Regions from separate parts of the Exiguobacterium sp. RIT452 genome, predicted to be linked through region 3. Evidence: a T-box and tRNA genes for the amino acid it is inferred to sense, from the RefSeq annotation. Region 3 holds a T-box; the other regions hold tRNA genes.
What was found. A T-box is a leader RNA that pairs with one kind of tRNA and senses whether it is charged. The one in region 3 lies ahead of argS (arginine--tRNA ligase), so its partner is inferred to be a tRNA-Arg.
Positions count from the first base shown of each region.

Region 1: it encodes a tRNA-Arg, which carries the amino acid that the T-box ahead of argS (arginine--tRNA ligase) is inferred to sense. The anticodon was not compared.
Region 2: it encodes a tRNA-Arg, which carries the amino acid that the T-box ahead of argS (arginine--tRNA ligase) is inferred to sense. The anticodon was not compared.

Region 1 covers NZ_QXJB01000002.1:462,730-470,726, forward strand. Annotated here, with positions in the region: gene lon (endopeptidase La) at 1-644, opposite strand, end outside; gene clpX (ATP-dependent protease ATP-binding subunit ClpX) at 716-1,981, opposite strand; gene tig (trigger factor) at 2,214-3,506, opposite strand; gene D3D03_RS07840 (hypothetical protein) at 3,616-4,632, opposite strand; gene D3D03_RS07845 (hypothetical protein) at 4,660-5,184, opposite strand; tRNA gene D3D03_RS07850 (tRNA-Arg) at 5,287-5,360, opposite strand; gene D3D03_RS07855 (metallophosphoesterase family protein) at 5,428-5,934, opposite strand; gene D3D03_RS07860 (XTP/dITP diphosphatase) at 5,941-6,537, opposite strand; gene rph (ribonuclease PH) at 6,534-7,286, opposite strand; gene racE (glutamate racemase) at 7,277-7,997, opposite strand, start outside.
Region 2 covers NZ_QXJB01000004.1:224,680-232,676, forward strand. Annotated here, with positions in the region: gene D3D03_RS11445 (gluconeogenesis factor YvcK family protein) at 1-417, shown strand, start outside; gene whiA (DNA-binding protein WhiA) at 414-1,370, shown strand; gene D3D03_RS11455 (hypothetical protein) at 1,452-1,688, shown strand; partial or broken gene clpP (ATP-dependent Clp endopeptidase proteolytic subunit ClpP) at 1,822-2,406, opposite strand; tRNA gene D3D03_RS11465 (tRNA-Arg) at 2,587-2,662, opposite strand; gene D3D03_RS11470 (RNA polymerase factor sigma-54) at 2,831-3,979, shown strand; gene D3D03_RS11475 (glutaredoxin family protein) at 3,979-4,239, shown strand; gene D3D03_RS11480 (sugar-binding transcriptional regulator) at 4,355-5,383, shown strand; gene gap (type I glyceraldehyde-3-phosphate dehydrogenase) at 5,437-6,444, shown strand; gene D3D03_RS11490 (phosphoglycerate kinase) at 6,568-7,752, shown strand; gene tpiA (triose-phosphate isomerase) at 7,780-7,997, shown strand, end outside.
Region 3 covers NZ_QXJB01000003.1:209,822-217,818, forward strand. Annotated here, with positions in the region: gene D3D03_RS10015 (solute symporter family protein) at 1-428, opposite strand, end outside; gene D3D03_RS10020 (DUF485 domain-containing protein) at 425-751, opposite strand; gene D3D03_RS10025 (TVP38/TMEM64 family protein) at 1,047-1,691, opposite strand; gene trhO (oxygen-dependent tRNA uridine(34) hydroxylase TrhO) at 1,931-2,848, shown strand; gene D3D03_RS10035 (alpha/beta hydrolase) at 2,909-3,688, opposite strand; gene D3D03_RS10040 (GGDEF domain-containing protein) at 3,704-5,380, opposite strand; T-box leader at 5,505-5,727, shown strand; gene argS (arginine--tRNA ligase) at 5,784-7,466, shown strand; gene D3D03_RS10050 (hypothetical protein) at 7,496-7,997, shown strand, end outside.

The DNA.
Region 1 (7,997 bases), on a different contig from region 3:
ATCGTTTTTTTCGTCCGTTCGCGCATTTCCCGTTCTAGTTCAACGACCTCGTACTCATGTTTCATCACATCAAGTAACATGACGCCACGTTCGACCGGATCATTTTCTTCCAAGAAGTCCTGTTTTTTCGCAATGTCGATTGGTAATTTAGAAGCGATATAATCCGTCAACGAATCCAGACGTTCATATGTTTCAAAACGACGTCGCTCATCCGTTCCGATTCCTTTGATCCGCGACACCAGCTGACCAAACTGCTCTTTAATCAGACGAACGAGCGCCTCTTGTTTCGCCCCTTTGATATCCGCTTTTTCAATCGGTTCGATTTTCGCCTGATACCCTTCGTCTGTTTCTGTCACGTGATCAATCCGGACACGTTCTTTCCCGATGACGCGCACCCGGACCGTATCATTCCCGAGTTCACTCATCTTCGCAATTTGAACGAGTGTTCCGATCGTATGCAATCCGTCCACCGATGGTTCTGCTTCCGGATCACGTTGCGTTACGACGACCAAATCAATTTCGTGTTCTTTCGACGCAAGTAACGCTTTTAGTGAGACAGGACGCCCGACATCAATCGTCAGTCCGATTAAGGGGTAAGCGACGACGCCACGAAGTGGCAATAATGGATATTGTTTTGTCTTCATCAAAAATCTCCTCCTAAACAAAAAGACTCGGAAAGGCGTACAAGTAGCCTCCGAGCCGATTTGTCACGGTGTTACGCCGTTTCTTTTTCTTTACCTTGTTCAATTGTACCATCTTTCAACTCAAGCGTTGGACCACGTTTCCCAGTCAACGTTTCAGCTGTGATGATGACTTTAGCGATATCTTCACGTGATGGTATTTCGAACATGATATCAAGCATCGTTTCTTCAATGATTGAACGAAGACCACGTGCTCCTGTTTTTCGTTCGATCGCAAGCTTCGCGATTTCAACGAGTGCATCTTCTGTGAAGTCGAGTTCGACCTCATCCAGTTGAAGCATTTTTTTGTATTGTTTGACGAGTGCATTTTTCGGCTTTGTCAAGATCTGAACGAGTGCTTCTTCGTCAAGCGGCTCAAGTGTCGCCATGACAGGTAAACGTCCGATGAATTCCGGAATCAATCCGAATTTCTGCAAATCTTCCGGCAATGCAGCCGCAAGGATTTCTTTTTGCGTCAAGTTGCGGTTCTCTGAATCGTTTCCGAATCCGATGACCTTTTTACCCAAACGACGTTTGATCGATTGATCGATTCCGTCAAACGCACCACCGACGATGAACAGGATGTTCGTCGTATCGATTTGGATGAATTCTTGATGCGGGTGCTTACGTCCGCCTTGTGGTGGGACGCTTGCCACAGTACCTTCTAAGATTTTCAGAAGGGCTTGTTGTACCCCTTCCCCAGACACATCACGTGTGATGGACGGGTTCTCAGATTTACGGGCGATTTTATCGATCTCATCGATATAGATAATACCTTTTTCTGCTTTTTCTACATCGTAGTCAGCAGCCTGAATCAGTTTCAAGAGAATATTTTCAACATCTTCCCCAACATAACCAGCTTCTGTCAAACTTGTTGCATCCGCGATTGCGAACGGAACATTCAGAATACGAGCCATCGTTTGTGCAAGAAGTGTTTTACCACTACCAGTTGGTCCGATCATGACGATGTTTGATTTAGACAACTCAACATCATCCGCACGCCCACCTGCATTGATCCGTTTATAATGATTGTACATCGCGACAGACAACGATTTTTTCGCTTTTTCCTGCCCGATGACGTAGTCATTTAATGTCGAGCGGATTTCATGCGGTTTCGGCACGTTTTTCAATTCGACTTCTTCTTCTGTACCAAGCTCTTCTTCAACGATTTCGTTGCAGAGTTCGATACATTCATCGCAAATGTAAACGCCAGGTCCAGCAACAAGTTTGCGCACTTGTTCTTGTGTCTTTCCGCAGAAAGAACATTTCAGCTGACCTTTTTCTTCGTTAAATTTAAACATAAAGGTCCACCCCTTTAACGTGGAAGTTGTATAGATCCGTTTCGCATCTATTCTCACGTTTTACTATTAATGATTGTAGCATGAACAAGGAAACTCTTTCAAATCTTGGATGAGCGATTTACAGTTTGATTTGAAAATTATAATTTAGTTTGTCCTTGTTTGACCTATCGTACAAAAAAATCGACTTCAAGACCAGAAATTGGTCTTGAAGTCGACTGTTCGGTTGTGTTGATTATTTCGCTTTTGCGTTGTCAACGAGAACATCGATTGCTTTACGGAACTGAAGATCACCTTTAAGTGTATCAAGTCCGCCTTGTGGAGCAAGCATCGTTTCGAGTTGATCAGCAGGAATGTTGTAGAGTTCAGACATCGATTGAAGTTCAGCTTGCGCTTCTTCTTCTGTTACTTCGATTTTTTCGTCTGCAACGATTTGTTTAAGAACGAGACGCGCTTTGACACGCTCTTCTGCTTGTTCTTTCATTTCAGCACGCATTGCCTCTTCAGTTGTTCCAGTTAACTGGAAGTACATGTTAAGGTCAATTCCTTGTGACTGAATACGTTGTGTGAATTCTTGGACCATACGCTCAACTTCGTTTTCAACCATAACTGCTGGAAGATCAACTGTTGCGTTTTTAGTCGCTGCTTCAACCAACTCATCACGCATCGAAGCATCCGCTTCTTGTTTACGTGTGTTTTCAAGACGTGTACGAATTTTTGTTTTCAACTCGTCAAGAGAAGAAACTTCTTCGTCCATTTCTTTAGCAAACTCATCCGTCAATTCAGGAAGTTCCTGAGCTTTGACTTCGTGGATTGTTACTTTAAACACGACTGGTTTTCCAGCGAGTGATGCTTCATGGTACTCTTCTGGGAATGTTACGTCGATGTCTTTTTGTTCGCCTGTTTTCAGACCAACCATTTGCTCTTCAAATCCTGGGATGAAGTTGCCAGAACCGATGACGAGTGAATAGTTTTCTGCAGTACCGCCGTCGAATTGGTTTTCCCCATCGAAACCTGCGAAGTCGAATACGACTGTATCGCCATTTTCGATGACGCCGTCTTCTTTAACGACGAGCTCTGCGCCACGCTCTTGCATTGTTTTGAGTTCAGCATCGACATCTTCGTCTGTAACGTCTGTTTCGACTGCTGTGTACTCAAGACCTTTGTACTCACCGAGTGTAGCATCTGGTTCGATCACGAATGTGATTTTGAACTCAACCGGTTTTCCTTTTTCGAGTGTTTCAACGTCGATGTTATCAAGCGCGATTGGCTCGATTCCTGATTCGACGACAGCACCTTCGATTGTGTCTTGATACAAGATATCAAGAGCATCTTGGTAAAGTGCTTCTTCACCGTACATTTTGTTAAACATTGTGCGTGGCATTTTTCCTTTACGGAAACCTGGTGTGTTCAATGTCTTAACGACTTTCTTGAACGCTTGGTCTACCGCTTTATCAAATGCTTCAGCAGGCGCTTCATACGTGAGGACGCCGAGGCTACCTGATTGTTTTTCCCATTTTGCAGTCATGCTGAGTCCCTCCAAAAATGTCAATTAGCGTACATGTGTGTACAACAAGTCACATTATAGCACAGTCTTTCTGAGGATTACCACTGTTGAACGAGGCAATCGCCTTCAATTACTGAAGGAGTGCTTGTTCGTACAGTTTTCCTTCCGGCAGCACCAAATGAACAGCCCGGTAAATCTTTTGTGCCTGTGGACTTAAGGATTCCGGCGGAGCTTCAGATAAAAAGTCGAGATCCGCCAATTCTTCGACGGCACCGAGCCATTCTTCCACCACTTCACCCTGTTCCATCGTCTCCTCTAAGTAAACGATTTGATACCAGTTCATGAGCAAAAGCGCCTTAAACGGATCCATCCGTTCCAAGTCGAACGCAGCATCGGCAAATCGTTGTAATTGGGTGGCCTGCTGTGTCAGACATGACTCAAGCTGTTCCGGACGATGAAACGACATATGAACATCAAGCGACTGAATCGACACCTCGATTGGATAGACATGCGCCGATTCCGTCAGCTGGGGAAGCAACCGTTGTATGACAAGAGCACTTGGATGTTTCACGTCCCGTCCTGTCAAATAGTCATGAACGATATAGTGCATCAATCCAGGATGCACCCGTAAGTCCGTTTGTGCCAAGAAACGAAATTGCTCTTCCAGCGTTCCGAAACGGTAGAGCGTGATCCAGTCCTGCTCTGTAAGCGTCACTGCAGGTTTTTCTTCCAATTGTAGATACGATGCATCATCGGTCTGCTGAACGTTCCGCGTTGTGCGTGGACGTGAAGCGGCCACTTCTTCTAACTTCAGTGCCAATCCGTATGGCAAATAAGGGGATGCGGTTCGTAAGGCAAGGTCGAATGCATATCGTTCTCCCTTTTCATACATGAAAATTGCAAGCACCTGCTCGACACCGTCCAACCCAAGAAAAGGGTCGACGATGGCCAGGTAGGCTTCGATTCCGTCTTCCCTTGCTAAAAAAGCCTCTTGGATCGTGTAGAGAAGATACAAGATATCATCTTCTGACGTCATGGTTTGAAGTTGATTTAAGCGAACATTTAATTCTGCCTCACTCAACGCAACAAGGCGTTTTTGCTCATCGATTAACGGTTGTTCCATCCAACGTGACTGTCCCACGGTCATTCCACCTTTTTTTCCTGACTGACGTTCTTATTTTGTGAACGGATCAAGCAAAGACGTCCAGTTTGTGATTGCTTCTTGCAACTGGCCAGCCTGCTCGATACCCATTTTATTCAGTGTATCCAGCGAGACATCGGCTTCTAGTAAACGCGTAATGTCTTCAGATTGATTGACATATTGTTCGAGTTTTTCACTGAGATTTTTTAATTCTGCCGGCGGACTCTCTAAACTCGCGAGACGTTCGTCGATTTGATTCAGTTCTTCGTTCAACTGTTGAACGGTTCCATCATTTTGAAGTTTTTCAATCTGCTGATCGAGCGCCTGCTCCGGATTTGCCGATTCACGGGCCTCGGTAGCTGCCTGATCCAACTTTGTCGAAAGCTCAGATGTCACCTTTGATGTGTCTTGAGCGATATCTTGCAGTTGTCCTGCATAATCAACACTATTTTTTACATCTGTCACTTGTTGTTTCGCATTGTCCACTGTATCCGTAACCTCGCTACATCCAGCTAAAGCAACTGTCAGCAACAGGATTCCACTCATTCGTTTCATCATCTTCATCATCCCTTTCAAGTTCATGATACCTTGATTATACCCGATGAAGCAGATAAAAAAAAGAGACCCCCCTCATAAGGGAAGTCTCTATTTTAATTATAGTGTCCCAAGAGGGATTCGAACCCCCGACCGACGCCTTAGAAGGGCGTTGCTCTATCCAGCTGAGCTATTGAGACGTGTCAACACGAATAAACTATACTAAAACAATTCTTTCGTGTCAATCACATTAGTAAAAACTATTTTTTAAAGTGTTCCGTCAAGATGTAAGGCATTGATCGTCTCACCGGTCAAATCATAAAAATCGACTGTGAACTGCCCATCCTCTAACGTTAAGACGGCATACGTCTTTTCCGGACGATGACGGGGCATCCGGATTGATCCCGGATTAATAAAGAGTTTCCCGTCACGCTGTTCTGCCTTCGCGACGTGAGAATGACCATATAAAACAACCGCGGCCTTTTTCTGATCCGCATGATGAACCAACTGATCAAGACTGTATTTAACGTCTTGTCGATGACCATGGACACAAAGGATCCGAAACGCCCCCAGTTCTTCCGTCACTTCGTCTGAAAAATCATTTCCATAGTCACAGTTCCCTTTGACGACACGATAGGGATATAACGATTCGGAATCCCCAGTCAGCTGTGAATCGCCGCAATGAAAAGCGATATCGACATCTTGATGGCGGTTAAAGATCGTCAGCAACTCCTGGTCAAGTCCGTGGCTATCACTTACGATTAATGCTTTCATCTCTGATCACTCTCCTAAAAAAGTAGTCAATGCCAATTCAAGTTTTCGTAATGCTTGTCCCCGATGACTGATGGACGCTTTTTCACTTTTCGTCAACTCGGCTGCCGTCTGATTCAAGGACGGGATGATAAACAACGGATCGTAACCGAAGCCGTTTGTTCCCTTCCGTTCAAAACCGATCGTCCCTTCCATCGTTCCGCGTACGGTTAACGTTTCACCGGACGGTTTTGCAAGAGACAAGGCGCAGACAAAACGGGCAGTCCGTTTTTCTGTTGGTACGTCAGTCAGTTTTTCCAGCAACAACGTGTTGTTCGCTTCGTCTGATTTGTCCTCACCCGCAAATCGGGCGGAATAGACACCTGGCGCTCCGTCCAAAGCATCTACTTCAAGACCGGAGTCATCCGACAGCACGGCATGACCAAAATAAGCTGCCGCTTCTCTTGATTTCAATTCGGCATTTTCTTCAAACGTCGAACCGGTCTCATCCGTCTCCGGAGCCGTTTCGTAGTCGAGCAAGGATTCGACATCATATCCGAGTCGTCCAAGCATCTCCTTGAATTCATTTACTTTACCAGCATTTCTGGTCGCGACGATAATTTTCATCGGTGCTCCACCTCTTCTCCGACATACCACCAGGAAGCACCTAATGCTTGTTCAGCCGCCTGAAGCAGTTCCTCAATACCCTTTTCCCCAAGTTCCAGCATATCGAGCATTTCGCGACGTGAAAATGTTGCTTCTTCGCCCGTTGCCTGAAGTTCCACAATTTTACCGGACGATGTCATGACAAGATTCAAATCGACGTCTGCTGCAGCGTCTTCTTCATAACAAAGATCAAGTAACAAATCCGTCCCGACTTTACCGACCGAAACTGCCGCGATGCCCTCCTTGATTGGTGTGTCCGTTAACTTCCCGCTTTGAATCAGTCCATCGACCGCTAAGACGAGTGCTAAAAAACCACCCGTGATTGCAGCCGTTCGTGTCCCGCCATCTGCCTGCAACACGTCACAGTCAATCCAAACTGTCCGTTCGCCTAATTTTTCAAGATTGACGACAGAACGTAACGCCCGGCTGATCAAACGCTGAATCTCCATCGTCCGTCCGGTTTGTTTCCCGCGGACCGACTCACGACCGGTCCGTTGCGCCGTTGCGCGTGGCAACATCGCATATTCGGCATTGATCCACCCTTGACGTTTCCCGCGTAAAAACGGCGGGACTTTTTCTTCGACCGTTGCTGTACATAAGACACGCGTATCCCCGACTGAAATCAGAACGGATCCTTCTGCGTGTTTATTGACACCCGTCTCGAAATGAATCGTTCGCATGTCTGCTTGTGCTCTTTGATCTAAACGCATTTTTCTTCCTCCGTTCCTAACACTAACCGTTTGGCTTGAATCGGTTGATTTAACCAGTCACTCGCAATCCGTTCAAAAGACCGTGTATCTCCGGTCGCATGGTAGACATGTTCCGGGACGGTGTCATGGGATGCTGTGATTCCGTTGTAATCCAGTAAGGCACCAACTTCAAGCGCCGTCTCATCCCCAGAAGAAATCAATTGAACATTCGGTCCGATGACTCGTCCAATCACTTCTGCCAGTAACGGATAATGGGTACAGCCTAAAATCAACGTATCCATGTCATAGGCGAGCAACGGTTTTAATGTATTGGCGACGACACGCTCGACATAAGCTCCCGTGGTCTGTGAAGACTCGACGAGTGGAACGAATGGCGGACAAGCCAGTGATTCTACGACGACCTGCCCTTCGACGTGACGCAAGGCTTTTTCATATGAGTTACTTTCAATCGTCATTTTTGTGCCGATGACACCGATTCGTTTTGTCCGTGTGACTTTGACCGCCGCACGTGCTCCCGGATCGATGACGCCGATGATTGGAATCGACAACTTTTGTCGTGCTTCTTTTAAGACGACCGCCGTTGCCGTATTGCAGGCGATGACGATCAGTTTGACATCTTGCGCAACGAGGAAATCAATCATTTCCCAAGTAAACTGGCGAATCTCTTCTTCTGGTCGAGGACCGTACGGACACCGCAATGTGTCTCCGACA
Region 2 (7,997 bases), on a different contig from region 3:
ATTCCGAACGTCCTGATTGAAGAAATCCGCGATGCGATCAAACAATCGTTGGCACCGGTCGTCTATATCTGTAACGTCATGACGCAGCCGGGTGAGACGACCGCCTTTACGGCCAACGATCACCTGAATGTCTTGGAACGATTCCTTGGCAAAGGAGTGATTGATACGATCATCGTCAACAATGAATCGATCGACATCAGTTATTTACGAAAATACCAGAAGGATCACGCCGATATCGTGACGTATGATGAGACGAGTTTCGAACAGGCCGGAATTGAAGTGCTCGCCGATGATATCGTGGACTACAACCACCATTTCATCCGCCACGACTCCGATGCCGTCGCCAGTCTTGTCATGCGGAAGGTCTTATCGATTCGGCGTGTCCGTCAATTCGAAGGGAAGGAGGAACTGACGTGAGTTTTGCTTCAGAAGTCAAAAAAGAATTAACCCAAATCGCCATCACCGACCACGAGATGAAGGCCGAGCTTGCCGCACTTGCGCGGATGAACGGAGCGATTTCATTTGGTCTTGGACGCGGCTTGACGCTTGATATCTCAACGGAAAATGCGTCGATTGCCCGCCGGATCTACTCGTTGCTCAAACGGGCTTACGCCGTCCACCTCGACTTATTGGTCCGGAAGAAAATGCGGCTCAAAAAAAATAACGTCTACATCGTCCGCGTCAAACAACAGGCGGATAAAATCCTGCAGGACCTCGGCATCCTCGGTGAAGGATTCACGATGATCCGCTCGATCAGCGATTCGATTCTGAACGATGAACGCCGTGCCCGGGCGTATCTGCGCGGTGCGTTTTTAGCCGGCGGATCCTTGAATAACCCGGCGACCTCGTCGTATCACCTTGAGATTTTCAGTTTATACGAGGAGCACAATGCGGCGCTCCGGAGTCTGACGAACCAGTTTGACCTCAATGCGAAAGCGATTGAACGGAAAAAAGGGCATATCCTCTACATCAAGGAAAGTGAAAAGATTTCCGATTTTCTTAAGCTCGTCGGAGCGACCTATTCGATGTTGCGTTTTGAAGATGTCCGCATCCTCAAGGACATGCGCAATTCGGTCAACCGACTCGTTAACTGTGAAACGGCGAACCTCAACAAGACGGTCGGAGCGGCGCTGCGGCAAGTCGAGAACATCAAGTTTCTTGAACGGACGGTCGGACTCGATGTCTTACCGGACAAACTGAGAGAAATCGCGATCTTGCGTGTGACGCACCAAGACGTGACATTACAGGAGTTAGGCGAGATGGTCGAAAGTGGTTCCATCTCAAAATCAGGTATCAATCATCGATTGCGCAAGATTGATCAAATCGCGGATAAAATCCGGAACGGGGAATCGATGACCGGGGCTCTTTAGGGAGTAACTTGCGAGATGAACCATAGTCTACTATAATATATAGTCGGTGCAACTAAATGTTCGAATTAAGGAGTTTTTGAAATGGCTAATGAGAAAAAACGTATTTCGCTGACAGTTGATGCGAAGTTTGATGAAGTGCTTACGAAAAAAGCAAAAGCGATCGGGGTTCCAAAAAGTACACTCGTGACATTTGCGACTTCTTTATTCCTGAAGCAATTACAGGCAGAAGAAGAACTTTCACCACATGCGAACGGCATCTACACGCTGATCCGCGAAAACCATGATATCGTATCTGATATCACGGACATGATCGATTAATGAACAAGGACCGTTGTCTGCGTACTTCCTTCTTAACGGAAAGGTACAAGACGGCGGTCTTTTTTTGTTCTACTGGAGAAACCGACAAAAAAAACCGCCTTCACATGAAGTGAAGACGGGTTGCTGAAACAGCTTACGCACGTTCCATGACACGGTCGATTAAACCGTAGTCTGCTGCTGATTGAGCAGACATGAAGTTATCGCGCTCTGTATCACGCTCGATGACTTCAAGTGGTTGTCCTGTGTTTTCAGCCATGATTTTGTTTAAGTGTTCACGCATTTTGATGATACGTTCTGCGTGGATTTTGATATCTGATGCTTGACCTTGTGTTCCACCAAGTGGTTGGTGAATCATGATTTCAGCGTTCGGAAGCGCAAAACGTTTTCCTTTAGCGCCGGCTTGAAGCAAGAAAGCACCCATTGAGGCAGCCATTCCGATACAGATTGTTGAAACTTGTGGTTTGATGAAGTTCATCGTATCGTAAATCGCCATACCCGCTGTGATTGAACCACCTGGGCTGTTGATGTAAAGCGAGATTTCTTTATCTGGATCTTCGGCTGCTAGGAATAGCAACTGGGCAACGACTGAGTTGGCGACGTTGTCGTCAATCGCGCTCCCGAGAAGGATGATACGGTCCTTGAGCAAACGTGAATAGATATCGTAAGCACGTTCCCCGCGGTTGGTTTGTTCGATGACTGTTGGAATTAACATAGTCTTTGCCTCCTTATAGTTGGTATGTAGCTCATATTCGACTTGTCCTTATCATAATCCTTTGGTCAATATTGGTCAAAAGATACGCTGTAGGTTTTATGTATTTTTCCTGAAACGGATTGAGCTAAACATATCAGTATAGAAAAAAGGCAATACCGATAACGGCATTGCCTGTAGATTCAAGTATGGTACACCCGGAGAGATTTGAACTCCCGACACCTGGTACCGGAAACCAGTGCTCTATCCCCTGAGCTACGGGTGCATGTTTTTACTGAACAATTAATAGTATACCGACATTTTTTCAGGAAAGCAATACTAGATTGTGAAATTTCTTGTTTTTTTACAGATGGCTTGAATCCGGGCAAGAATCGACCGGTCGATTATAATAGAAACAGGTACCGATCAAGTCTGAGAAACGGAAGGTGAAGGGATGGAACAGAGGCAGGAACAGACACAACGTCTCGTGATGTCAGCATCGCATTTGTTTCAGTTGGCGATTTTGGAAGAATCACGGGCCGAGCTTGAGGAACATCTCTATCGAATGATTCGTCGCGCTACGTCTCATAAACATAATGGAAGAAAAACGATTCATCCGGATCTCGAGCAAGTCGCGAATCGGATCGAGTCGTTTGAAGCGGATCTTCTGAAGCAAATACGTTTAGAATCGGTCAGACAGGAAATAAGATATATGGCGGAACAACTCATCATGTACTTAGATGCGGATGGATTACTCAGAACGATGGATGCACAACTTGCCACTAGTTTAAAAAGTGAAGCCACGCTGATCAAGCAGGCCCGCGAACTGCTTCAACGATGCGAGCCGACCGGTATCGCGGCACGTTCGGAAACGGAGTGTCGGTTGTTGCATGCCATGGAATTAGAAGATGCCACACTCATTGATCGGGTGGCAGAACTCCATGACGGGCAATCACTACAGGACGTATTAGCCGGACTTGACGACGAAGAGCAGCGACGAGTGAAGAAGCAGATCAATCGACTGCCGAAAACGCCTCTTTTACCGGAAACGACCGTCGTTATGATGCCGGAAGCGGAAGTTCGAATGGTTGACGATCAACTTCACGTGGAGTGGTACGAGTTGCCGCTCGACACGTCCTGGACGAATCTCGAAGAAGCAAAACCCTTTTTAAGCGCCTATGAACGGCGTCGCGTCACGTTACAGGCGATCTTGGACGTCATCATGAAACGGCAGGTGAGATGGTTTCAAGGCGAACTTCATCTGGAACCCCTCACGAAAAAGGAAATCGCGGAACAAACCGGACATCATCCGTCGACGGTTGGTCGGGCGATTGCGCATAAAACGATCCGGACTATCCACGGGACACACAATCTCGAGAACTTTTTTGTTTCCCGGACGAAGGACGGGACGTCGAGCTTTTTGATCAAGGTCCGAATCGCACAATTGATTCGGGAAGCGACGACACCGTTGTCGGATCAGCACATCACAGACCGGTTAGCGGCGGACGGCATCTGTGTCGCACGCCGGACGGTCGCGAAGTACCGGGCGAGCCTTGATTTGACCCGGTCCGACATCATGAAGAAACGAAAGGCGAATGACTGATGCAAACAAAAGAACACAAGAGCTTAACACTGTATTCACGTCCGGGTTGTACGCTATGTGAGGAAGCCGCCGTCTTACTTGATTTCGTACTCGACGAATTCCCGGAGTGGACGTTCGAGGAAATCAACATTGATGAAGATGCAGCGCTCAGTTTACGGTTTTTATATGAAATTCCCGTCGTTATGTATCAGTCTGAAATTTGGAGTTATGGCAAATTTGAGACAGACACACTAAGAAACCGCTTACTTGAAAAAAGTTAAAGGGCGAGGCTTGAAACCTCGAACAGAGGCTGTTATAGTGAGAATGTACCAAGTGGGACGAGATACGACACGCGGGACGTAAAGTGTCCAGCAATTTTGAGAGGAGCGGGAATACATGATTCGGCAGTTAGTACAGATCCAAAAACGAATCGTGCCTGATCTGATCGAAGAAATGCAGACACGTTACGACATACTTCATTATGTCCGGCTCATGCAGCCGATCGGCCGACGGACACTTGCGACAAGCCTCGGCTTGACGGAACGGGTGTTGCGCCGGGAAGTGGACTTCCTAAAAGAGCAAGGCTTGCTCGAAGTGGCGACACAGGGAATGTCTTTAACGGATGAAGGACGGACCGTTTTACGGAGTATGCACAGCGTGATGGCAGAACTGGCCGGTATTTCCGATATGGCGAAAGCCTTGAAGGAAAAACTCGGCGTACGGGATGTCGTCATCGTACCGGGTGACTCGGATCAGACATTTTGGGTACAACGCGATATGGGACGTGCGACCGTCGCACGTTTGAAACGAGAACTTTCTTCATCTGTACACAACACGATTGCAGTCACAGGAGGAACGACGATGGCTTCCGTCGCGGCGATGATGTCGCCCGATAAGGAAAATCGTCCGATGACCTTTGTACCGGCACGTGGCGGCTTAGGTGAAACACTGGAATTACAAGCGAACACGGTCTGCTCACGGATGGCGTCTCGTGCACAAAGTGATTATCACTTGTTGCACATCCCGGACATGGTCAGTAAGGAAACGTTTGTCAAGATGGTGGAAGAGCCGAGCATAAAAAATGTGTTACAAATGATTAGAGATGCGTCAATCGTGGTACATGGAATTGGTGAGGCAAAAACGATGGCAAAACGTCGTCGTGCTTCAACGGAGTTACTGGAACAGCTCGAAACCGAGCACGCAGTTGCGGAAGCATTTGGGTATTACTTCGATCGGGACGGGAAAATCGTGCACCGGGTGAAGACGGTTGGTCTTCAACTCGACGACTTAAAACAAGTCGAACACGTCATCGTCGTCGCCGGCGGACATTCCAAGGCGGAAGCCATCAATGCGTATGTCAAACAGTCCCCGGACATCATCCTGATTACGGATGAAGGGGCAGCAACAACGATTTTGAAAGGGTAGCCCCCTTTTGAATAATAGATAACTCGCTTTACATTAAAAGGAGGAAAATTATCATGGCAGTAAAAGTTGGTATTAATGGATTTGGACGTATCGGACGTTTAGCACTTCGTCAAATTCTTCAGTTTGACGGAATCGAAGTAGTCGCAATCAATGACCTTACAGACACTAAAATGCTTGCACACCTCTTGAAATATGATACGACTCAAGGTCGTTTCGACGGCGAAGTTGAAGTACACGATGGTTACTTCCTCGTCAACGGTAAAGAAATCAAAACACTTGCTAACCGCAACCCAGAAGAACTCCCATGGGGCGAGCTCGGTGTTGACATCGTTCTCGAATGTACTGGTTTCTTCACAGACAAAGAAAAAGCTGAGCTTCACTTGAAAGCTGGAGCTAAAAAAGTCGTTATCTCAGCACCTGCTACTGGCGACATGAAAACAGTTGTCTTCAACACGAACCACGAAATCCTTGACGGAACTGAAACAGTTATCTCTGGTGCTTCATGTACTACGAACTGTCTCGCGCCTATGGCTAAAGTTCTTCAAGATCAGTACGGAATCGTTGAAGGTCTCATGACAACAATCCACGCTTACACTGGCGACCAAAACACACTCGACGCTCCACACCCTAAAGGTGACTTCCGTCGTGCACGTGCAGCGGCAGCTAACATCGTTCCTAACTCAACTGGTGCTGCTAAAGCAATCGGTCTCGTACTTCCAGAACTTCAAGGTAAACTTGACGGATCTGCACAACGTGTACCAGTCGCTACAGGTTCACTCACTGAGCTCGTAACAGTTCTTGAGAAAAAAGTAACAGTTGAAGAAGTTAACGCAGCGATGAAAGCAGCAGCTAACGAATCTTACGGTTACACTGAAGACGAAATCGTTTCTTCTGACATCGTTGGTATCTCTTACGGATCACTCTTCGATGCAACACAAACGAAAGTCGTTACAGTCGGCGACAAACAACTCGTTAAAACAGTTGCTTGGTACGACAACGAAATGTCTTACACTAGCCAGCTCATTCGCACACTCAAACACTTCGCAGAAATCGCTAAGTAATTCGAGCAATTAAATAGCAATTGAATAAGAGCGGAAACGATACAGTCTCCGCTCTTATTGCGGAAAAAAGTCTGGAGGGGCGCACTAGCCCCTCACTATACGTATGAGACGGAGGACGAATGTATGAATAAGAAATCAATTCGCGATATCGATGTAAAAGGAAAACGCGTGTTTACACGTGTGGACTTCAACGTACCGCTAGAAGATGGCAAGATCACAGATGATACACGCATCCGTGCTGCCCTTCCGACAATCAAACACTTGGTTGACGGTGGAGCGAAAGTCATTCTTGCAAGCCACATGGGACGTCCAAAAGGCGAGAAGAACCCTGAATTCTCACTTGCACCAGTCGTAGCACGCCTCAGCGAACTGCTTGGTAAAGAAATCAAGCTCGTTGAAGAAGCATACGGTCCGGTCGCTGAAGAAGCGGTCAGCAAGCTTGAAGAAGGCGATGTCATCGTTCTTGAAAATGTTCGTTTCTACCCAGGTGAAACGAAAAACGATCCTGAACTCGCAGAAGGTTTTGCGAAACTTGCAGATGTTTTCGTCAACGACGCATTTGGTGCAGCTCACCGTGCGCACGCTTCTACAGAAGGTATCGCTCATCATGTCGATACAGCTGTAGCAGGATTATTGATCGAAAAAGAACTTCAAGTTCTCGGTAAGGCTCTCTCAAACCCGGATCGTCCGTTTACGGCGATCATCGGTGGTTCGAAAGTCGCTGACAAAATCGGCGTCATCGATCACTTGCTTGATATCGTCGACACGTTGATCATCGGCGGAGGATTATCTTATACATTCCTCAAAGCTCAAGGTTATGAAGTCGGTACGTCACTTCTTGAAGTCGACAAAATCGAACAGGCGAAGGAATTCATGAAAAAAGCAGAAGACAAAGGCGTGAAGTTCTTGATGCCGGTTGACTGTGTCATCACGAAGGAATTCGGCGAAGAAACATATGTTGGACCACGCGACATCGACAGTATCCCAGCGGATCACATGTCACTCGATATCGGTCCAAAAACAATCGAACTGTATGCAGAAGCAATCAAGTCTTCGAAACTCGTTGTCTGGAACGGACCAATGGGTGTGTTCGAACTTGATAAATATGCAAACGGAACAAAAGGTGTCGCTCAAGCATTAGCTGACAGCGATGCATACTCGATCATCGGTGGTGGAGATTCTGCTGCAGCGGCTGAGAAGTTTGGTCTTGCAGATAAAATGAGTCACATTTCAACTGGTGGCGGCGCAAGCCTCGAGTTCATGGAAGGAAAAGCTCTTCCAGGTGTCGAAGCGCTTAACGACAAGTAATCTAAAGTTCACAAGGGAGTGTTTTCAATGCGTAAACCAATTATCGCAGGTAACTGGAAAATGAATCTTACCCTCAAGGATGCTGTGGCATTCGCTGAGGAAGTCAAAGGAACTGTACCCGCTTCTTCGAAAGTCGACGCGGCTGTCTGTGCACCGTCTGTATTCCTTGCACACTTGACAGAAGCGACAGCTGGAACGGACCTGAAAATCGGCGCTCAAAACATGTACGACCAAGAGAGCGGCGC
Region 3 (7,997 bases):
ATCAAGGCACCGGCTCCGACGAGCTGGGCGATCATATAGAAAATCGAGATGACGATTGAGTTCATCGCGGCGACACCCCGGACTTTGGAAGCGTTGAAACGGGCCGCGATCATATCCGCCATTGTATATTTTCCTAAATTTCGCAACGGTTCAGCGACGAGATAGAGCACTACGAGATAAGCGACGAGGAAACCAATCGAATAAAAAAATCCGTCAAAACCGGCTAAGGCGATCATACCGGCAATTCCTAAAAAGGAAGCAGCCGACATGTAATCTCCAGCGATGGCCATTCCGTTTTGGGCTCCGGTCAGCCCGCCGTCCGCTGTATAAAAGTCATTGGCTGTTTTGGTTTTGCGTGCGGCAAAATATGTAATGACGAGTGTCAAACCGACAATCGCCGCAAACAGGGCGACAGCTGTATAATTCATCGGGACTCCTCCTTGATCTGTTCGACCAATCGGTCAAACGAACGGGCTTTTTTGTTATAGAGGGTACAGAACGTCCACGTCATGATGAATTGAAGGAAAGCAAATAGCCAAGCACCTGTGATATCTCCGATCAGCGGTTGATTTAAAAATGTAAAATAGCTCGTCATGACAGGGAGGGTAAAATAAAAGACAAGACAAAACAGAATCGCAGGGATGATAAAGCTGTTCTTTTCATGCATCAGTTGTCGAAATGAAGCACTTTCGACAATCGTCTGTGCGGAGCGTGTCGTCTCCGTCTTCGTCGATTCCGATACTTGGTGCATAGGGACGCCTCCTTTAAAAATGAATTTAAATTCATTATAGAGACAGTCCGGTTGGAAAATCTATCCTAATTTAATGAAGGAAAAACATGAAATTATACTAATATTGGTCTTACCAATTTAATGTAAGCGTTTCCAATGTTGAACAAAATGTGAACGGTATTTAAGTATAATAACGATGTGAGAAAATGATTCAAAAGTCCTGTGTCTAAATGGACGCAAAACCTGACCGTTCAATCACTTAAAAGCGACAGATCTCTTTGAGGATAAAAGAGATCTGTCGCTTTGTGCGGATAAGTTATTTGTTATTGTGTTCGATGTCTTGCTCAATTTCGCGGAGCACTTTCGAACGACGGGCGAGGGCACGCCGTTTGATGATTTCTTCCACTCCGCGGCTGACTCCCCAGATGGCGAGTAAAATCAGGAACAGGAAAACAAGTCGAATCGGTCGTTCTAAAAAAGTCGACCATTCTTTACCGATTAAGGAAAAGATGATGACGACAATCAATCGACCGGCTCCGGCTGCAATCAAGTATGTCCGAAGCGACAGCTGAATCATCGCCGAAATGGATGTAATGATGAATGCCGGCATGAACGGGAGTGAGAAGAAAAACCCGAGTGAAATCGGACTCATATGCCGGACACGTTCAATCCATTGTTGTGCGCCTTTATGTTGTTCAAGCCACCGTGTGACGGGGCGGCGAAATAAATAACGAATACAAGCGAAAACGACAAGTGAACCAAGCATACTTCCGACCCACGAGACTAACACACCCATCCAAAAACCATATGTTGCTGCGTTAGCAGAAATGATCAAGACTAACGGAAGGAATGGAAACAAGGATTCAAGAAACGGGGCAATTAATCCAGTCGAAGCTCCGCCTGGAAGATCCTGAAGAAACGTAATCATCTGTTCAATCCACTGACGGACGGTTTGGAGCATTCGAAATCCTCCTTACAAAATAAACTGCTATGTTCTATTTTAACTCTTTCGTCGTCAGAAAGGGAGAGACATTATGTAATCGTGATCCGTAACATAGCAATTGTACAATTCAAACGAAGTTGGTATCATACTTAAATGGGTGCGTTTTGCAGGCGTTCCCAGCTAGCTAATAGCTATGACGCTTCGTTCGCCAACGTTCGTTTTACTGCAAAAAACTGACATGGGGGCCAATGAGGATTATGAAACCTTATCGCGTACTATTATTTTATAAGTATGTTCCAATCGACAATGCGGAACAAGTAACAAAGGAGCATCTTGCCTATTGCAAAGAGCTCGGCATCAAAGGAAGAATCTTGATCGCACCGGAAGGAATCAACGGAACGTTGTCCGGAACGGTCGAACAGACAGAACAGTACATGCAAGACTTGCTTGCGGACCCACGGTTTAGTGACATCGAGTTCAAAATCGATGAGGTCGACGAGCATGCCTTCAAAAAAATCTTTGTCCGTTACAAGAGTGAGCTCGTGACATGGCGTTTTGAAGATGAATTCAACGTGCCGGAAGAACATGCAGCCTATCTCGAACCGGCTGAGTGGAAAAACATGATGCAAAATGAAGATGTCGTCATCTTAGATGTCCGGAACAACTATGAATACGATCTCGGGCATTTTAAAAATGCCGTCAAAGTCGACGTGGACGCATCACGGGAATTCCCACAATGGCTCGATGAAAATGAGCACCTGTTTGAAGGGAAAAAAGTCCTGACGTATTGCACGGGCGGTGTCCGCTGTGAAAAATTCACGGCCTACTTCCGGAAACGTCAAAACAGTGATGACATCTTCCACCTTAAGGGCGGCGTCGTCATGTATGGAAAAGATGAAGCGACACGTGGAGAAGACTGGGAAGGCGAATTGTATGTGTTTGATGAACGTGTACAAGTACCTGTCAATGAAGTCAACCCGACCGTCGTCTCGACCTGTTACTACTGCGGGAAAGACGAGACACGTTATGTGAATTGTGCGAACCCGGAATGTAATCGTCAACACTTCTGTTGCGAGGACTGCGAACCGAAAGTGATGCGGTCTTGTTCAGATGAATGCCGTGAGCATCCGCGGAATCGTTATATCAAAGAACAGGCGGAAGCACTCGTCAAGTAAACACAACCAATCAGAACAGGCTGACGGCATCCTCACGGGGAATGCCGTCAGCCTGTTTTTTTACGATGAAAACAAGAAGCGGAGAATATCCGGCATCCGTTTGGCCCATTCCGTTTCGTGGTGAACGGCATTTGGAATGACAGTATAGGTCGCACTGTCGACTTTTTTCTGTACCGCTTTGGCGAGCACATCATTCGTGTGCAAATAATCATTTTCGGTCATCGGTCCACTGACTTCTTTTGTGCCGACATCCATGTAGCAACGATGCTGTTCCGATAGACGGGGGCTGCGCTCGATGAACTCCAGTAAGGAGGAGAAGTTGGCCCAGCCGGCGGTCGACAAGGCGGCGACACGTGTGATGATTTCAGGATAGGCGAACAATCCATAAAGTGAAATCACGCCGCCCATCGAACTCCCGATCATGGTCGTGTCGGTCGGGATCGTCGCGTAATGTGTGTCGATATGCGGTTTTAATTCGTGGACGATCCAGTCCATATACTGCTTGCCGTTTCCGCCAATCGTTGTCCGGTGGGAAGGATAGGCGGTGCGCATGAGCAGAGCTTCATCCGTCCAAGGGGCATATTCGTCATATCGATCCATCCCGTCGTCCGGGCTGTCGATGGCGACAATCATCGCATGCAACTTGACCGCATGCAACGCATGATGGACTTCCCAGCCTTTTCCGAAGGACGCGGTTTCGCCGCTGAACACATTTTGCCCGTCGTGCATGTAGATGACAGGGAGTGCTTCTTCGGCTGACAGTTCCGTCGGACGGTAAATCCGGATGGTCCGAGGTGATTTCAGCATCGGGATGGTGTGTTCGATTTCAATAATGGACAAAGTAGTCACGACCTTTCAAAGATTAGCGTAATGGGCGGTACAGTTTCGACCGTTATGTTTGCCGCCGACATAAAGGGCATGATCGGCTTGACGAAGCGACTCTTCAAAGGTCCGTTCACCCGGATGCTCGACCGTATCGACGCCGAGACTGATTGTGATCGATAAGCGGTGTCCGTCGACCAAAAAAGGGCGGTCAAGAACAGCATGACGAATGATCTCTGCGAAATCAATCGCCTGCTTCTGCGGACACTGGTGGAGCAAGAGGACAAACTCTTCTCCACCGTAACGGGCGGCAAAGACATCCTGCCGTGTTTGCTGCAAGGACCGGATACGGCGTCCGAGTTCACGAAGAACGAGATCGCCGACTTTATGACCATACGTGTCATTGACATACTTAAAGTGATCGATGTCGAACAGAATAATCGACAACGGATAACGGTCGGAGTTGAATTGATAGGCGCCCTCTTCATAAAAAGCACGGCTGTTGGACAGTTCCGTCAACGCATCGGTTCGACTTTCAGCATAGAGCTGATGCGTTTCCTGAGAGCGATGCAGCGAACGACAGAAAATCCGGAGTAAACGCGACAACTCATCCGCCTTTGCCTCATCGTAGGCATCGGCTATTTGATGAAACAATACAATCGAGACATCGACGTCTTCGTTCGTAATCGAAGGAATGGCGAGCATCGAATGCCGGTCGACCGGCAAATCGATTTGGATGTCTTGCCCCCAATCAAACCGGAGACCGTGGATGATGGGCGTCTGAAGTTGCTCGGCCGACAACGAATGAAACAAGGGAAGGACATCGATGACCGTCTTTGTCCGGATGTTGTAGATGATTTGTTTCCGTTGCTGTTGAATCGAAATCCAGCCTTCCGAAAAGTCAATCAGTTGGGGCAAATCAATCAATAACGAGTCGATCGTCTCGCGTTCGAAACGGGAAATCAAGAGGTGCTCTTTCGCATCGTCAAACCGCTTGGCATTTTCGTTGGCTTCGATTGTCACGCCCCGTTGCTGAAGCAACCGTTTGAACAAAAGCAAGATGAGGGCCGAGACGGAAGCAGCGATGAGCGGATTTTCATCATAAAACCAGATGCCGAGAAACGCACACAGCATGCTCGTCCCGTAAACCAGCGTCTGCAAACGGACAAGGCGGATCCAATCATATTTCAGATAGAGGACACGATTGACGAAACGGCACTGCACGTAAGAGACGAGCATGACCGCCGTCAAGTATCCTAAAAAAGGAATAATCGCTTCCGAGTACGTGAATCCAGTGCCGATCGGGCCGCCGAGCGCCAAGTAAACGAGTGATGGACAAGCGAGATAAAACAAATCAAACAAGACGTTGATCGGATACAAGTATAAAAATCGTTTGAGACGGATTTCTTTTTTATGAGAGAAAACTTGAAAGATGATGATGCCGATTTGGCTGAGCAGGATCGACGGCAACAAACCATAGTTGAGGAAGATGAACAAGATGATACCCTCTTGAAAGGTATAATAAATTCCGCCACGACGGACGTTATCGAATTGGAATAAAATGATGAGTGCCAGAAGATAGACGGCATTACCAAAAGAAAGTGGAAAGTCCATCAGCGTCGGACGTGCGAGTAAAGCAAAGGTGAGCAGACCGGCAACGAGACACAACACAAGCCAACTCGTCCGTGCCACTTTTTGATAGTAGACCACAATGCGTCCCCTCCTTTAACAGTCCTTCCCTACTTATACCCGTTTTGTGGAAATTATGATGAGGGATTTACAAAAAAATAAGGTTGAGAGAATGAAGGGGATTGCGTATAATGTGGAAGATATCAAACAATCAATGACGAAGAAAGTAACGGGATCATTTGATCGACCAGCGAATCAGGGAATGGTGGAAGCCTGAATGGATTGAAAAACCGTGAAACGCACTTCCGAGATGCTATCCGAATCAACCTGATCAGGCGTAGCCGGGGGACCCCCGTTATCCCCAGTTAAAGTGGGTGTCGCACTGTCGACACCAAGAAGAGTGGTACCGCGGTCATTCCGTCTCTTTGCGTGTTGCGCAAAGGGCGTTTTTTATTGGAAAAAATAAACTGTTGGAGGGAATAACATGAGTTATAAGCAACAATATGCGGAAGTATTACACAGCGTGATCGGTGATGCGTTGTCGCAACAAGAGATTGAACAACTGATTGAACAACCGAAACATGAGGACCACGGAGATTTGGCTTTCCCTTGTTTCCAACTCGCGAAAGCATTCCGGAAAGCACCGATGATGATTGCGACGGAACTGGCTGAAAAAATCGATAATCCACTTTTTTCAAATGTTCAGGCTGCCGGACCATACGTCAACGTCTTCTTGAACCGGGAAATCGTTTCGCGTGAAATCGTCAAACGTGTGTTAGACGAGCAACAGGCATACGGTTCAAGTGAGCCGACCGGGAAAACAATCGTCACCGACTTCTCGTCTCCGAACATCGCGAAGCCGTTTTCAATGGGGCACCTCCGTTCAACGGTCATCGGAAACGCATTGAACCAGATTTCACGGAAAAAAGGATACGAAGTCGTCGGCATCAATCACCTCGGAGACTGGGGAACACAGTTCGGCAAGCTGATGGTTGCTTACAACATGTGGGGCAAGGAAGAAGATGTCCGCGCTGAGCCAATTAAAGAATTGCTCAAACTGTACGTTCGTTTCCACGAAGAGGCGGAAGAAAACCCGGGCTTAGAAGATGAAGGTCGTGCCTGGTTCAAAAAACTCGAACAGGGTGACGAGCAGGCGACGGCACTTTGGACATGGTTCCGCGAAGTGTCACTTGTTGAATTCAACCGTGTGTATGAAATGCTGGGTGTCAGCTTCGACAGCTTGAACGGGGAAGCATTCTACAATGACAAGATGCAACATGTCATCGATTTGCTCGAAGAAAAAGAGTTGCTGGTCGAGTCGGAAGGTGCGATGGTCGTCGACCTCGAAGCAGAAGGAATGCCTCCTGCCTTGATCAAGAAAAAAGACGGAGCGACGTTGTATGCGACACGTGATTTGGCGGCTGCCGTGTATCGTCTTGAGACATACGGTTTTGAGCAAGCCTTTTATGTTGTCGGCGGTGAACAAGCGTTGCACTTCAAGCAATTGTTCGCAGTCTTGAAAAAACTTGGCTTTGAAAATGTCGACGGCATGCACCATGTACCGTTTGGTCTGATCATGAAAGACGGCAAAAAGATGTCGACACGTAAGGGTCGGATCGTTCTCTTAGAAGAAGTCCTTCAAGATGCGATTAATGTCGCAAAACAGAACATCGCCGAGAAAAATCCTAACCTGGCGAATGCGGAGCAGACGGCACGTGAAGTGGGTGTCGGCGCTGTTATTTTCCATGATCTTAAAAATGAGCGGATGAACAACATTGAATTTGATCTCGAACAAATGCTGAAGTTTGAAGGAGAAACGGGTCCGTACGTCCAATATACGAATGCACGGGCAAATTCATTATTGCGTAAAGGTGAATACGACGGTTCAGCGTTTGCCGGAAGTGCGGACGATTACTCATGGGGCGTCGTGTCGATGCTGAACCAGTTCTCGACCGTGATTGACCGTGCGTTTACACGTCGCGAGCCTTCAATCATCAGCCGGTACGTGCTTGACTTAGCACAAAGTTTCAACAAATATTACGGACAAGTCCGTGTTTTAGAAGACGACGCAGAAAAACAATCTCGCCTTGCACTCGTAAAATCGGTTACGATTGTATTGACGGAAGGATTACGCCTGCTTGGTGTAGGTGCTCCAGAAGAAATGTAAGTAAATCAGATTAAAGATGGGGTTATTATATGAACAAAGAGACAATGGAACGGTTGCAGCACGCTTCTACACAAATGAACCAGGAAGATTTGGCAGCATCAGTTGCTTTCATTGCAGACTTCCATGGAAAAGTCGCAGCATGGCTTCCGGGAGAATCGGTCGATTTCGTATTTGATTTCGTGACAGCACCCGGAGCGGATCAAATTGCGCCGATCAGCGGTGATGCACTCGAAACAAAAGGAAATTTCGAATTCTTCATGGTGAAAAAACAGACACGTAAAAAACTAGGTGAGCTGTTGGCACTTTGGAAAGCACCACGCACAAAAGAAACATTAAACCAAATCGATGCGATTGGTCTGAAGAAATGGTTGGCACGTAATGAATTCCGCTCGGAAGACAAGCCGTGGGATTACTTGAACCGCCTGCATGTCTTGTTATTCCTCGATCAAATGACGACGGTCATCGATGATCATCAATTGACGACGTTGTATGAGCAAATCGTCCGGAAAACACCGGTGCCGACTAGCTTCG